Streptomyces collinus: one gene and its partner. The protein of the gene in region 2 interacts with the protein of the main gene of each other region in a pairwise test. Links are inferred from orthologs where the notes say so. Each region holds a gene or a part of one and is shown on either strand. Other genes may lie near its edges. The genes, in order: RFN52_RS27220 and RFN52_RS08915.

Region 1 (7,520 bases), 4.0 Mb from region 2 along the record:
CAGAAGGAATCACCCCACTGATTCCGGAAAGCACACCCCAGGGGCGGGCGATGGAGCAGACACAGACCTCCCACAACGGTTCGGCGACGGCTACTCCGGGCGCACAGCGCCGGGTCCTGGTGGTCGAGGACGACGCGACGATCGTGGACGCCATCGCGACCCGCCTGCGGGCCGAGGGATTCCTCGTGCAAACCGCGGGTGACGGCCCGGCCGCGGTCGACACGGCCGAGGCGTGGCAGCCGGACCTGCTGATCCTCGACATCATGCTGCCCGGCTTCGACGGTCTGGAGGTCTGCCGACGCGTGCAGGCCGCCCGTCCGGTGCCGGTGATGATGCTCACCGCGCGCGACGACGAGACCGACATGCTGGTCGGTCTCGGGGTCGGCGCCGACGACTACATGACCAAGCCGTTCTCGATGCGGGAGCTGGCGGCGCGCGTGCACGTGCTGCTACGCCGCGTGGAGCGGGCCGCCATCGCGGCGGCCACGCCCCGCTCCGGCATCCTGCGTCTCGGCGAGCTGGAGATCGACCACGCGCAGCGCCGGGTCCGGGTGCGCAGCGAGGACGTCCACCTCACGCCCACCGAGTTCGATCTGCTGGTGTGCCTCGCCAACACCCCGCGCGCGGTGCTCTCCCGTGAGCAGCTGCTCGCCGAGGTCTGGGACTGGGCGGACGCCTCCGGCACCCGCACGGTCGACAGCCACATCAAGGCGCTGCGCCGGAAGATCGGCGCCGAGCGGATCCGCACGGTGCACGGCGTGGGCTACGCCCTGGAGACCCCGACGCCATGAGCGGCGGGCCTGCCGCACGGAAAAACCCCGGTGAGAACCCCTGGGGCGGGGTGAGCCCGTTCTCGATCAAGACCAAGCTGGGCGCGCTGGTCGTCATCTCGGTGCTGATCACCACGGGCCTGTCGGTGATCGCGGTGCATACGAAGACGGAGCTGCGCTTCATCACGGTCTTCTCGATGATCGCCACGCTTCTCATTACGCAGTTCGTGGCGCATTCGCTCACGGCACCGCTGGACGAGATGACGGCGGTCGCCCGTTCCATCTCGCAGGGCGACTACACCCGCCGCACGCGGGAGAACCGCCGTGACGAGCTGGGCGACCTGGCCGTGACGATCAACGCCATGGCCGACGAGCTGGAGGCCCAGGACAGCCAGCGCAAGGAGCTGGTGGCGAACGTCTCGCACGAGCTGCGTACGCCCATCGCGGGACTGCGCGCGGTGCTGGAGAACATCGTCGACGGCGTCACGCAGGCCGACCCGGAGACCATGCGCACGGCGCTGAAGCAGACCGAGCGCCTCGGCCGGCTGGTGGAGACGCTGCTGGACCTGTCGCGCCTGGACAACGGCGTCGTCCCGCTGAAGCAGCGGCGGTTCGAGGTGTGGCCGTATCTGTCGGGCGTGCTGAAGGAGGCCAACATGGTCGCCTCGGTGCGCGCGGGAATCGCCACCGGCTCGGGCAGTCACACCCGTACGGACGTCCATCTGCACCTCGACGTCCACCCACCGGAGTTGACCGCGCACGCGGACCCGGAGCGCATCCACCAGGTCGTCGCCAACCTCATCGACAACGCGGTCAAGCACAGCCCGCCGCACGGCCGGGTGACGGTCAAGGCGCGGCGCGGCCCGCTGCCGGAGTCGCTGGAGCTGGAGGTCCTGGACGAGGGCCCCGGCATTCCGAAGTCGGAGTGGCACCGCGTCTTCGAGCGGTTCAACCGCGGCAGCGCCAAGCGGCCGCAGGGGCCGGGCAGCGACGGCGGCACGGGGCTCGGCCTGGCGATCGCCCGCTGGGCGGTGGACCTGCACGGGGGCCGGATCGGAGTGGCCGAATCCGAGCGGGGTTGCCGGATTCTTGTCACTCTTCCGGGACTGTCATCTGTGGCAAGTTGACGTAAAGTTCGAAGCGGAGCCACAAGATCCACGGGCGTCCGCGCTGACGGACACGTGTGATCAGGCACAGGCCCGCGCCATCGGCGCCAGGGGCCGTGCCGCGCCCTTCCCTCGCTAAGCGGAACCACGCTTGTTTCCCGCCATTTCAAGCCCCGAAACACGGTTCCAGATGTGACTTGCACGACGTTGCACCGGCCCGACCTGACCTTCCCCGTCCAGGGGGCGTAGCCTTGATTCCCGCTGTCCATCATCTTGTGAAGCGGAAGAGGGCGGTTGCCGCCGTGTCGCCACAGTCCCCCAGTAACTCGAGCATCTCGACCGACACCGACCAAGCGGGGAAGAACCCTGCCGCGTCGTTCGGTGCCAACGAGTGGCTCGTCGACGAGATCTATCAGCAGTACCTCCAGGACCCGAATTCCGTAGACCGAGCCTGGTGGGACTTCTTCGCCGACTACAAGCCGGGGGCGGCTGCCGCCTCGGCTCCGGCGGGTACCGCGGCCGCGGGGGCCGCGGGGACCACCACCGCTCCCGCCGCCGCTCCGGCCGCTCCCGCGCAGGCCCCCGCCCCGGCGGCCGAGAAGCCCGCCGCCGCTCCGGCGCCCGCCCCGGCTCCGGCCCAGGCGAAGCCCGCCGCGCAGGCCCCGGCCCAGGCCCCCGCTCCGGCGCAGGCCGCCCCGGCCGCGAAGCCCGCCGCCAAGCCGGCCGCGGCCCCGAAGAAGGCCGAGCCCGCCGCCGAGGCCCCCTCGGGCCCCGAGCAGGTCGTGCTGCGCGGTCCCGCCGCCGCGGTCGCGAAGAACATGAACGCCTCGCTGGAGGTGCCCACGGCCACGTCCGTGCGCGCGGTCCCGGTGAAGCTGCTGTTCGACAACCGCATCGTCATCAACAACCACCTGAAGCGCGCCCGGGGCGGGAAGATCTCCTTCACGCACCTGATCGGCTACGCGATGGTGCAGGCCATCAAGGCCATGCCGTCGATGAACTACTCCTTCGCGGAGAAGGACGGCAAGCCGACCCTGGTCAAGCCGGAGCACGTCAACTTCGGCCTCGCGATCGACCTGGTCAAGCCCAACGGCGACCGCCAGCTCGTGGTCGCGGGCATCAAGAAGGCCGAGACGCTGAACTTCTTCGAGTTCTGGCAGGCCTACGAGGACATCGTCCGCCGCGCCCGCGACGGCAAGCTGGGCATGGACGACTTCACCGGTGTGACGGTCTCCCTGACCAACCCCGGCGGCCTCGGCACCGTCCACTCCGTGCCGCGCCTGATGCCCGGCCAGTCGGTGATCATGGGCGTCGGCTCCATGGACTACCCGGCGGAGTTCCAGGGCACCTCCCAGGACACCCTGAACAAGCTCGGCATCTCGAAGGTCATGACGCTCACGTCGACCTACGACCACCGGGTCATCCAGGGCGCCGCCTCCGGCGAGTTCCTGCGGATCGTCGCGAACCTGCTGCTCGGCGAGAACGGCTTCTACGACGACATCTTCGAGGCGCTGCGCATCCCCTACGAGCCGGTCCGCTGGCTCAAGGACATCGACGCCAGCCACGACGACGACGTCACGAAGGCCGCCCGCGTCTTCGAGCTGATCCACTCCTACCGGGTCCGCGGCCACGTCATGGCCGACACCGACCCGCTGGAGTACCAGCAGCGCAAGCACCCCGACCTGGACATCACCGAGCACGGCCTCACGCTCTGGGACCTGGAGCGCGAGTTCGCCGTCGGCGGCTTCGCCGGCAAGTCGATGATGAAGCTGCGCGACATCCTCGGCGTCCTGCGCGACTCGTACTGCCGCACCACCGGCATCGAGTTCATGCACATCCAGGACCCGAAGCAGCGCAAGTGGATCCAGGACCGCGTCGAGCGCCCGCACACCAAGCCGGAGCGCGAGGAGCAGCTGCGCATCCTGCGCCGGCTGAACGCGGCGGAGGCCTTCGAGACCTTCCTGCAGACGAAGTACGTCGGCCAGAAGCGCTTCTCCCTGGAGGGCGGCGAGTCCGTCATCCCGCTGCTGGACGCGGTGCTGGACTCGGCCGCCGAGTCCCGCCTGGACGAGGTCGTCGTCGGCATGGCCCACCGCGGCCGCCTGAACGTCCTCGCCAACATCGTCGGCAAGTCGTACGCCCAGATCTTCCGCGAGTTCGAGGGCAACCTCGACCCGAAGTCGATGCACGGCTCCGGTGACGTGAAGTACCACCTGGGCGCCGAGGGCACCTTCACGGGCCTGGACGGCGAGCAGATCAAGGTCTCCCTGGTCGCGAACCCCTCGCACCTGGAGGCGGTGGACCCGGTCCTGGAGGGCGTCTCGCGCGCCAAGCAGGACATCATCGGCAAGGGCGGCACGGACTTCACCGTCCTGCCGGTGGCGATCCACGGCGACGCGGCCTTCGCGGGCCAGGGCGTGGTGGCCGAGACCCTGAACATGTCGCAGCTGCGCGGCTACCGCACCGGCGGCACGGTCCACATCGTCATCAACAACCAGGTCGGCTTCACCGCGGCCCCCGAGTCCTCGCGTTCCTCCATGTACGCGACGGACGTGGCCCGCATGATCGAGGCCCCGATCTTCCACGTGAACGGCGACGACCCGGAGGCCGTGGTCCGCGTCGCGCGGCTCGCCTTCGAGTTCCGCCAGGCGTTCAACAAGGACGTGGTGATCGACCTCATCTGCTACCGCCGCCGCGGTCACAACGAGTCGGACAACCCGGCCTTCACCCAGCCGCTGATGTACGACCTGATCGACAAGAAGCGCTCGGTGCGCAAGCTGTACACCGAGTCCCTCATCGGTCGCGGCGACATCACGCTCGAAGAGGCCGAGCAGGCGCTGCAGGACTACCAGGGCCAGCTGGAGAAGGTCTTCACGGAGGTCCGTGAGGCCACGTCCCAGCCGGGTACGGTCGAGTCCACGGACCCGCAGGCCGAGTTCCCGGTCGCCGTGAACACCGCGGTGACCACGGAGGTCGTCAAGCGGATCGCCGAGTCCCAGGTCAACATCCCCGACAACATCACCGTCCACCCGCGTCTGCTGCCGCAGCTGCAGCGCCGGGCGTCGATGGTCGAGGACGGCACGATCGACTGGGGCATGGGCGAGACCCTCGCGATCGGCTCCCTCCTGCTGGAGGGCGTGCCGGTCCGCCTGGCCGGCCAGGACTCGCAGCGCGGTACGTTCGGCCAACGCCACGCGGTCATCATCGACCGCAGCACGGGCGAGGAGTACACGCCGCTGCAGTACCTCTCCGAGGACCAGGCGCGGCTGAACGTCTACAACTCCCTCCTCTCCGAGTACGCGGCGATGGGCTTCGAGTACGGCTACTCGCTGGCCCGCCCCGAGGCGCTCGTGATGTGGGAGGCGCAGTTCGGCGACTTCGTCAACGGCGCCCAGACGGTCGTGGACGAGTTCATCTCGTCGGCCGAGCAGAAGTGGGCCCAGACCTCCGGTGTCGTCCTGCTCCTGCCGCACGGCTACGAGGGCCAGGGCCCGGACCACTCCTCGGCCCGTCCGGAGCGCTTCCTCCAGATGTGCGCCCAGAACAACATGACGGTCGCCATGCCGACCTCGCCGTCGAACTACTTCCACCTCCTGCGGTGGCAGGTGCACAACCCGCACCACAAGCCGCTGGTGGTCTTCACGCCGAAGTCGATGCTGCGTCTGAAGGCGGCGGCGGCGAAGGCGGACGAGTTCACCACCGGACAGTTCCAGCCGGTCATCGGTGACTCCTCGGTCGACGCGGCCGCGGTCAAGAAGGTCGTCTTCTGCGCCGGCAAGGTCTACTACGACCTTGAGGCCGAGCGTCAGAAGCGCGGTGCCACGGACACGGCGATCATCCGCATCGAGCGCCTGTACCCGCTGCCGGGTGCCGAGCTCCAGGCGGAGATCAAGAAGTACCCGAACGCCGAGAAGTACCTGTGGGCCCAGGAGGAGCCGGCGAACCAGGGTGCCTGGCCGTTCATCGCGCTCAACCTGATCGACCACCTGGACCTCGCGGTCGGCGCGGACGTCCCGCACGGCGAGCGGCTGCGGCGCATCTCGCGCCCGCACGGCTCGTCCCCGGCGGTGGGTTCCGCGAAGCGGCACCAGGCCGAGCAGGAGCAGCTGGTGCGTGAGGTGTTCGAGGCGTAAGCGCCTTCGCGCAGTTCGTGCGCGGCCGGGCCGCATCCCCCGCTCGGGGGGTGCGGCCCGGCCGTTTGCGCGCACATATCCTTGGGGGCATGTACTTCACGGACCGTGGCATCGAGGAACTGGAGAAGCGGCGCGGCGAGGAGGAAGTCACCTTCGAGTGGCTCGCCGAGCAGCTGCGGACGTTCGTCGATCTCAATCCCGACTTCGAGGTACCGGTGGAGCGGCTGGCGACATGGCTCGCCCGGCTGGACGACGAGGACGACGAGTAGGGACCGGCTGCGGCCGCTCCGGTCGTCAGTCCCACGCGGGCGGGTGAGGTCCCAGGTCTGACCGGCTACGGCCGCTCCGGGACGTCACTCGCTGGCGCGTGAGGTCACAGGCCCGACCCCGGCCCGGCCGCTCCGGGGCATCACTCGCACGGGCGTGAGGCCATAGGACCGGCTCGCTCCGGCCGCTCCGGGGAGTCAGCCCCGGGGGGCGTGCGAGATCGTAGATCTGACAAGCCCCAGCCGCTCCGGGACGTCCTTCGCTGGCGCGTGAAGTCGCAGGCCCGACCCCGGCCCCGGCCGCTCCGGGGCATCACTCACACGGGCGTGAGGCCATAGGACTGGCCGGCTCCGGCCGCTCCGGGGGGTCAGCCCCCGGGGGCGTGCATGGTCGTAGATCTGACCGGCCCCAGCCGCTCCGGGGCATCACTCGCACGGGCGCGTGGGCCGTAGGACGGAACCGGCCCCGGCCGCTCCAGGCGTCAGTCGCGCCGCCGCGCGAGGCCGTAGGTCAGACCCAGTGCGCCGTGCGCGAGGAGCAGGGCCCCGGCCGTGGCCCAGCCGCCGCCCCGCCGCCGCAGGCCCCTGACCAGGAGCGGCAGGCCCGCCGCCAGCTGCGCGAGGGCCAGGGCGCGGGCCGTGGGACTGCCCGTCCAGGGCATCCAGGGGCCGAGGCGTGTGTGGTGGCCGACGGGGTCGTGTTCCGCGCCCGCCTCGGGCCGGCCGGGCCTCTCGACGGGCCTGCTGTCCAGGCGGCGGGCTGCGGCCTCCCGGAGGCGGCCGGCGGGTTCGCCGGGGGCCAGTTCCGCGGGCAGGGAGACGCCCGCGCGTGCGAGGACCGCGAGCAGGCCGCGCAGACGGCTGCGTGCGTCGGTCGCCGAGTCGGGTTCGGTCAGCCGGTAGAGATCCCGGACGTCCGGGACGGGGTCGAGGCCCATCCGTGCGGCGAAGGTGCGCATCGCCTCGTCCTCCCCGGCCGGGACACCGCTCGCGAGCCAGACGAATCCGACCGGGCGGCGGAAGCCGGATGCGAGCGTGAAGCCCGCGTGGTCGGTGTCCCACCACAGGGCGAGGACGGGCCAGGGAGCGCCGACGGCGAGGGCCGTGGCCCAGCCGGTGGCCACGCGGTCGACGGGTTCGGCACCGTCCTGCCAGGGCCGGCCCTCGGGGACGAGCACGCTCCACGCGTCGCCCGCGGGCGTGAGCTGCATCGGCTCGCGCAGCAGATCGGCGACGGGGGCCACG
Region 2 (6,000 bases):
GCCTGCACTTCGCCGACCTCTGCCTTCACACCGCGCGACACCGACTTGGTTCCTCCGGGCACGCGGTCGCGCACTGCTCCGAACGTGCGGGACAGGCCGCTGCCCATGGCGTGCACGCCGTCGACGTCGCGTGCGGCGAGGCCGGCGATCTTCTCCACGACGCCGTCCGCGATGGTCGTCCGCCCGCGGGAACCGGCGTTTCCGCCGCTGTGCTTGGCCAAGGGGCTCCTGCGTACCGCCGCGGTCTCGGTCTCCCCGCCCCGGTTCTCAGTCATGTCAGTCATCGCCGTTACGTCCTTTTCGTCGTCCTTGGACCACCGTAAGCACGGTTGCATGGAAGCGCGCCTCTGATACGGCAGGCTGGAGGAATGACGGCCGACCGATGGACACAGGCAGTGAGACATCAGCTGGGAATCGGCAGGCTTCTGCCGTTGGGTGACGCGCGGGACGGCGCGTGGATCGCGGAACGGGCAGCCGAGGCGGTACTGCGGAGCGCGGCCCGGGACGCGCCGGGCGTGCGCCTCGACACGCTCCGTGTCGCGGTCGCCGACACGGCGGACACCGCGGAGCCGGCCGTGCCGGCTCCGCCGAGTGCTCTGCCGCCCGGGCCGCTGCGGGTGACGGCGGAGTTCGCCGCGACGGCCTCGCAGCCCCTGCCGACGACGGCGTCCCTGCTGCGGGCGACGTTGGCGACCGCCGCGACCCAGCGGCTGGGCCTGACGGTGGCGGAGGTGGACCTGCGGGTGACGGGGCTGCTGGACGAGGAGGGGCCCGGGGAAGCCGGGGTCGCCGAGCGCCTCCCCGAGCCCCCGAGTGCCGCCCTGGCCGGGGGCGGCGACGAGGGCCGGGTGGCCGCCGCCGCGCTCAGGGTGCACGGCGTGCTCCATCTGACCGGCACGCTGGGCCACCCCGTGCACATCGAGGAACTCCCCCGCGAGGGCGCCGCGCTGCCGCACCGTCATGTCCGGCTGGAGCTGGCCGTGGGCGCGGACCAGCGGGCCCGGGACGTGGCCCGCGAGGTCCGGACGGTGGTCAGGAGGGCGCTGCCGGATCACCCGACGGTGGCGGTCGTGGTGAGCGCGATCGGCTGACCGCGCTCGGGGCCCGGCGGCCCGGCGGCTCTCAGTCCCCGACGCCCGCGAGGTCCCGCAGCCTGCGGGCCTGGGACTGGCGCTCCGCCGCGCGCTGCTCCTCGTAGGTGCGGTCCTGGGCACCGCGCAGCAGGGCCTTGGTCTCGACGACCGCGTCGCGGGGCGCGGCGAGCACGGCCGCGGCCAGGTCGCGCACGGTGTCGTCGAGCTGGCCGACGGGCACGGCGACGTTGGCCAGGCCGGTGTTCACGGCCTCCTCGGCCGTGACGAAGCGCCCGGTCACGCAGATCTCCAGCGCGCGGGCGTAGCCGACGAGTCCCACCAGCGGATGCGTGCCCGTCAGGTCGGGCACGAGTCCGAGGCTGGTCTCGCGCATGGCGAACTGCACGTCGTCGGCGACGACGCGCAGGTCGCAGGCGAGGGCGAGCTGGAAGCCCGCCCCGATGGCATACCCCTGGACAGCGGCGACGGAGACGATGTCGCTGCGCCGCCACCAGGTGAACGCCTCCTGGTATTCGGCGATGGTCGCGTCCAGCTCGGCGTCGGCGCCGCGCGCGAGGTCGACGAACGACGGTTCGCCGTCGAAGCCCTCGGGCGTGAACGCCTGTCGGTCGAGCCCGGCCGAGAAGGACTTGCCCTCGGCCCTCAGCACCACGACTCGGACGGAGCCCGGCAGCTGCCGACCGGCCTCGGTCAGCGCCCGCCACAGAGCGGGGCTCTGCGCGTTGCGCTTGTCCGGGTTGGTCAGCGTCACCGTGGCGATCGCGTCGTCGACGGTGAGCCGTACGCCGTCCTTGTCGAGTACGGGAACGAGGTCCTGGTCGGACGAAGCCATGGGACGCCTCCGATGTGTGCGGTCGTCTCGCGGGCTCCCGCGACGGCTTCACCGCCGCGGCAGGCCACGCTTAAGTGACTGCACAGTAACCACCCGGCCGATCAGACGACCGACCGGGTGGCCACCATCGAAGCCGAGGGGCCACCCGGGGTCAGGCCGTGGCCTTTTTGCCCCGGGTCGCCCCGCCACGCCCTCGCAGCGTGACGCCCGACTCACTGAGCATGCGGTGCACAAAGCCATACGAGCGGCCGGTCTCCTCGGCCAACGCCCGGATGCTCGCACCGGCGTCGTACTTCTTCTTCAGGTCTGCCGCGAGCTTGTCGCGCGCGGCGCCGGTCACCCGGCTGCCCTTCTTCAGAGTCTCGGCCACCCGTGCCTCCTCATGGGAAGTGCGCTCTGGTCTCCTCATGATCACCCCTCCGGGCCTTGATGGCCACCCATTCGGCAAGGTCGGTGAGACAAGGTTGTGACGACGGGAGCGCATCCCCACATACGGAATATGGAATTCCGAAGAGCGGTGTCCCTGTGGCCGAACGGATGGTGGAGGAAAAGGCCAGGTCAGAAAGGCGGCGCGGCCGAGCCCGGAAGAATCGGGGGCTCGGCCGCGAAATCGATGTAGGACACACCTCGGTACGAGGAGATCTCACACAGATGATGGATCACCGCTGGGCCGAATGATCCATACGCCGTTGATCACGTATTCGATCAAGCGGCATTGACGCTCAGGCCAGGGCGACGAGATCCGCGTAGTCGGCGCCCCACAGGTCCTCGACGCCGTCCGGCAGCAGGATGATCCGCTCCGGCTGGAGCGCCTCGACCGCGCCCTCGTCGTGCGTGACGAGGACGACCGCGCCCTTGTAGGTGCGCAGCGCGCCGAGGATCTCCTCGCGGCTGGCGGGGTCGAGGTTGTTCGTCGGCTCGTCGAGGAGCAGCACGTTCGCCGAGGACACCACGAGGGTGGCGAGGGCGAGGCGGGTCTTCTCGCCGCCGGAGAGGACGCCGGCCGGCTTGTCGACGTCGTCTCCGGAGAACAGGAACGAGCCGAGCGTCTTGCGGACCTCCACCAGGTCCAGGTCGGGGGCGGCGGAGCGCATGTTCTCCAGGACCGTGCGCTCCGGGTCGAGGGTCTCGTGCTCCTGCGCGTAGTAGCCGAGCTTGAGGCCGTGGCCCTCGATGACCTTGCCGGTGTCGGGCTGCTCCGCACCGCCGAGCAGGCGGAGCAGGGTCGTCTTGCCCGCGCCGTTGAGGCCCAGGATGACGACGCGCGAACCCTTGTCGATGGCCAGGTCGACGTCGGTGAAGATCTCCAGCGATCCGTAGGACTTCGACAGGCCCTCGGCCATGAGGGGGGTCTTGCCGCACGGGGAGGGCTCGGGGAAGCGCAGCTTGGCGACCTTGTCGGACTTGCGCTCGGCCTCCAGGCCGGCCAGCAGCTTGTCCGCCCGGCGGGCCATGTTCTGCGCGGCGACGGTCTTGGTGGCCTTGGCCCGCATCTTGTCGGCCTGCGAGTGCAGCGCGGAGGCCTTCTTCTCGGCGTTCTGCCGCTCGCGCTTGCGGCGCTTCTCGTCGGCCTCGCGCTGCTGCTGGTAGAGCTTCCAGCCCATGTTGTAGATGTCGATCTGAGCGCGGTTGGCGTCCAGGTAGAACACCTTGTTGACGACCGTCTCGACCAGGTCGACGTCGTGGGAGATCACGATGAAGCCGCCGCGGTAGGTCTTCAGGTAGTCGCGCAGCCAGACGATCGAGTCGGCGTCGAGGTGGTTCGTGGGCTCGTCGAGCAGCAGGGTGTCCGCGTCCGAGAAGAGGATCCGGGCCAGCTCGATACGGCGGCGCTGACCGCCGGAGAGCGTGTGCAGCGGCTGGCCGAGGACCCGGTCGGGCAGGTTGAGCGCGGCGGCGATGGTGGCGGCCTCGGCCTCGGCGGCGTACCCGCCCTTGGTGAGGAACTCCGTCTCCTGGCGCTCGTACTGCCTGAGCGCCTTCTCGCGGGTGGCGCCCTGGCCGTTGGCGATGCGCTGTTCGTTGTCGCGCATCTTCTTGATCAGTACGTCCAGGCCGCGCGCGGACAGGATGCGGTCGCGGGCGAGGATGTCGAGGTCGCCGGTGCGGGGGTCCTGCGGGAGGTAGCCGACCTCGCCGGAGCGGGTGATGGCGCCGCCGGCGGGCATGCCCTCGCCTGCCAGGCATTTGGTGAGGGTGGTCTTCCCCGCGCCGTTGCGGCCGACCAGGCCGATGCGGTCGCCCTTGGCGATGCGGAACGAGGCGTTTTCGATGAGGACGCGGGCACCGGCGCGCAGCTCGATACCGGAGGCGGAGATCACGGACAGACTCCAGGGCGGATACGGGGGCGGGATGGACGGCTGAGGACGTTCCCGTCCGTCTAATGCGCGAGGAGAATGGCCATGGGGACAGTCTAACGGGGACGTGCAACCACTTTTTCTGTGTGCGGGTGTTCGATCACCGGCGGCCCGGCGGAGGGCCGTTGTCAGTGCCCGGTGGAAGACTGAACAGCGGGCCGGGGAACGGGCCGGAATCCGGCTCTCCCGGCGGGGGAACACCCAGCGAGACACGAGGAAGTGATCGCCATGGCAGGCACGTCCGGCGGGCGTCCGAGCATCTACCCGACGCTGCTGTACGCCGACGCGAAGGCGGCGATCCGCCAGCTCACGGAGGCCTTCGGCTTCACGGAGCTGTCGGTGTACGAGGGCGAGGACGGCTCGGTGCTGCACGCCGAGCTGGTGCAGGGCAACGGCGCGGTGATGGTCGGTACCAAGGGCCGGGGCGGCCTGTTCGACGCCGCCATGAAGGACGCCGGCACCACGGGGGTGTACGTGGTGGTGGACGACGTGGACGGGCACCACCGCCACGCGGTGGACCACGGCGTGGAGGTGCTGATGCCCCCGACGGACCAGGACTACGGCTCGCGGGACTACCTGGCCCGGGACCTGGAGGGCAACGTGTGGAGCTTCGGGACCTACGCGCCCGAGATACCGGGCTGACGGCCCCGGGACAGGTGAGCTGAAGGCTTCGGGGCCCGGGCGACGGCCCTAGCTGCCGCCGGTGTGCACCTGGAAGGCCGCCCGGCGGACGGCCTTGGCCAGGGCCGGGTCGGGGTGTGCGGCGGCGAGGGCGACCAGGACCTGCACGGTGCGCGGATGCCCCACGGCGCGTACCTCCTCCAGGAGCATCGGGACGGTCGGCTGCACCGCGGACTCCAAGTGGCGCACCAGCAGCGGCGCCTCCCCGTGGTCGGCGACGGCGGCCGCGGTGTCCACCCACAGCCAGGTCGCCTCCTCGCGGGTGAGGACCTCGTGGGCGTCCTCGGGGTCGGCGCCGTCGTGCTCGGCCAGCCACAGCAGCGCGTACGGCCTGAGCGTGGGCTCGTCCAGCACGCCGCGGACGTCCGGCTCGGCGGGGGCGCCGACCACGCGCAGCGCCTCGAAGGCGAGGCCGCGCAGCAGGGCGTCCTCACCGCGGGCGGCGCCGAGGAGCTCGGTGACGGCGCTGCCGACGGGTCGGGCGGCGAGCCAGGCGCGGTACTCGGCGCGGGCCGCGTTCGGGCGCAGCTGGGCGCAGCCGCGGAGCATGTCGTCGGCGGCCTGCTCGATGTTCCCGGCGGGGCTCTGCGCGGCGACGCAGATCTGCTCCAGCTTGACCCAGACGGCCCAGCTGCCGAGCGGGGTGAGGGTGGCCTGGCCGTCGCCGTAGGTGAGGGCGCCGACGGAGGCGAGGGCGCGCAGGGCCCAGTCGAGCAGGGGGGCGAGCGGGGCGTCGGTGGGCTCCGGTTCGGCCGGCGGCTCGGGCTGGGGGCCGTAGGGGATCTCGCAGCGGGCGGTGCGCAGCTCGGTGACGCGCTGCTCCAGGAGGTCGAGGAGCTGCTCCACGGGGACGGGCCCGGCGGACAGCTGGAGGAAGGACAGCGCCTGGGGCATGGCGGAGACGACCTCGGCGACGGCGGCGGGCTCGTGCTCCTCGGGCTCCGGGTGGGCGAGCGACCAGGCGTCGAAGAGCGCGACCCAGCCGCGCAGCACGGCGCTGTCGTCGCGGTCCCAGGCGCGCAGCCGCCAGCCGGGG

Evidence for each region.
Region 1: the proteins of RFN52_RS08915 (region 2) and RFN52_RS27220 interact in binary tests that used the Escherichia coli proteins (3 or more experiments, as listed by UniProt). The link is inferred for Streptomyces collinus from one-to-one orthologs.

The regions. Positions count from the first base shown.
Region 1 is NZ_CP133771.1:5,945,467-5,952,986, reverse strand. Bases 1,862-6,209 are described here. They hold RFN52_RS27220 (multifunctional oxoglutarate decarboxylase/oxoglutarate dehydrogenase thiamine pyrophosphate-binding subunit/dihydrolipoyllysine-residue succinyltransferase subunit), read left to right. Parts: upstream 1,862-2,178; coding sequence 2,179-6,009; downstream 6,010-6,209. Other genes in these bases: RFN52_RS27215 (DUF6104 family protein), read left to right, coding at 6,099-6,209; RFN52_RS27225 (sensor histidine kinase), read left to right, coding at 1,862-1,897. In the rest of the region: RFN52_RS27230 (response regulator transcription factor), read left to right, coding at 51-791; more of RFN52_RS27225, read left to right, coding at 788-1,861; more of RFN52_RS27215, read left to right, coding at 6,210-6,278; RFN52_RS27210 (hypothetical protein), read right to left, coding at 6,758-7,520. UniProt on the Escherichia coli protein: E1 component of the 2-oxoglutarate dehydrogenase (OGDH) complex which catalyzes the decarboxylation of 2-oxoglutarate, the first step in the conversion of 2-oxoglutarate to succinyl-CoA and CO(2).
Region 2 is NZ_CP133771.1:1,981,146-1,987,145, forward strand. Bases 1,949-4,776 are described here. They hold RFN52_RS08915 (ABC-F family ATP-binding cassette domain-containing protein), read right to left. Parts: upstream 4,248-4,776; coding sequence 2,649-4,247; downstream 1,949-2,648. Other genes in these bases: RFN52_RS08910 (helix-turn-helix domain-containing protein), read right to left, coding at 2,078-2,296; RFN52_RS08920 (VOC family protein), read left to right, coding at 4,512-4,776. In the rest of the region: RFN52_RS08895 (Asp23/Gls24 family envelope stress response protein), read right to left, coding at 1-284; RFN52_RS08900 (nucleopolyhedrovirus P10 family protein), read left to right, coding at 369-1,091; RFN52_RS08905 (enoyl-CoA hydratase/isomerase family protein), read right to left, coding at 1,123-1,926; more of RFN52_RS08920, read left to right, coding at 4,777-4,925; RFN52_RS08925 (hypothetical protein), read right to left, coding at 4,974-6,000. UniProt on the Escherichia coli protein: Genetic data indicate it may be involved in ribosome assembly or function.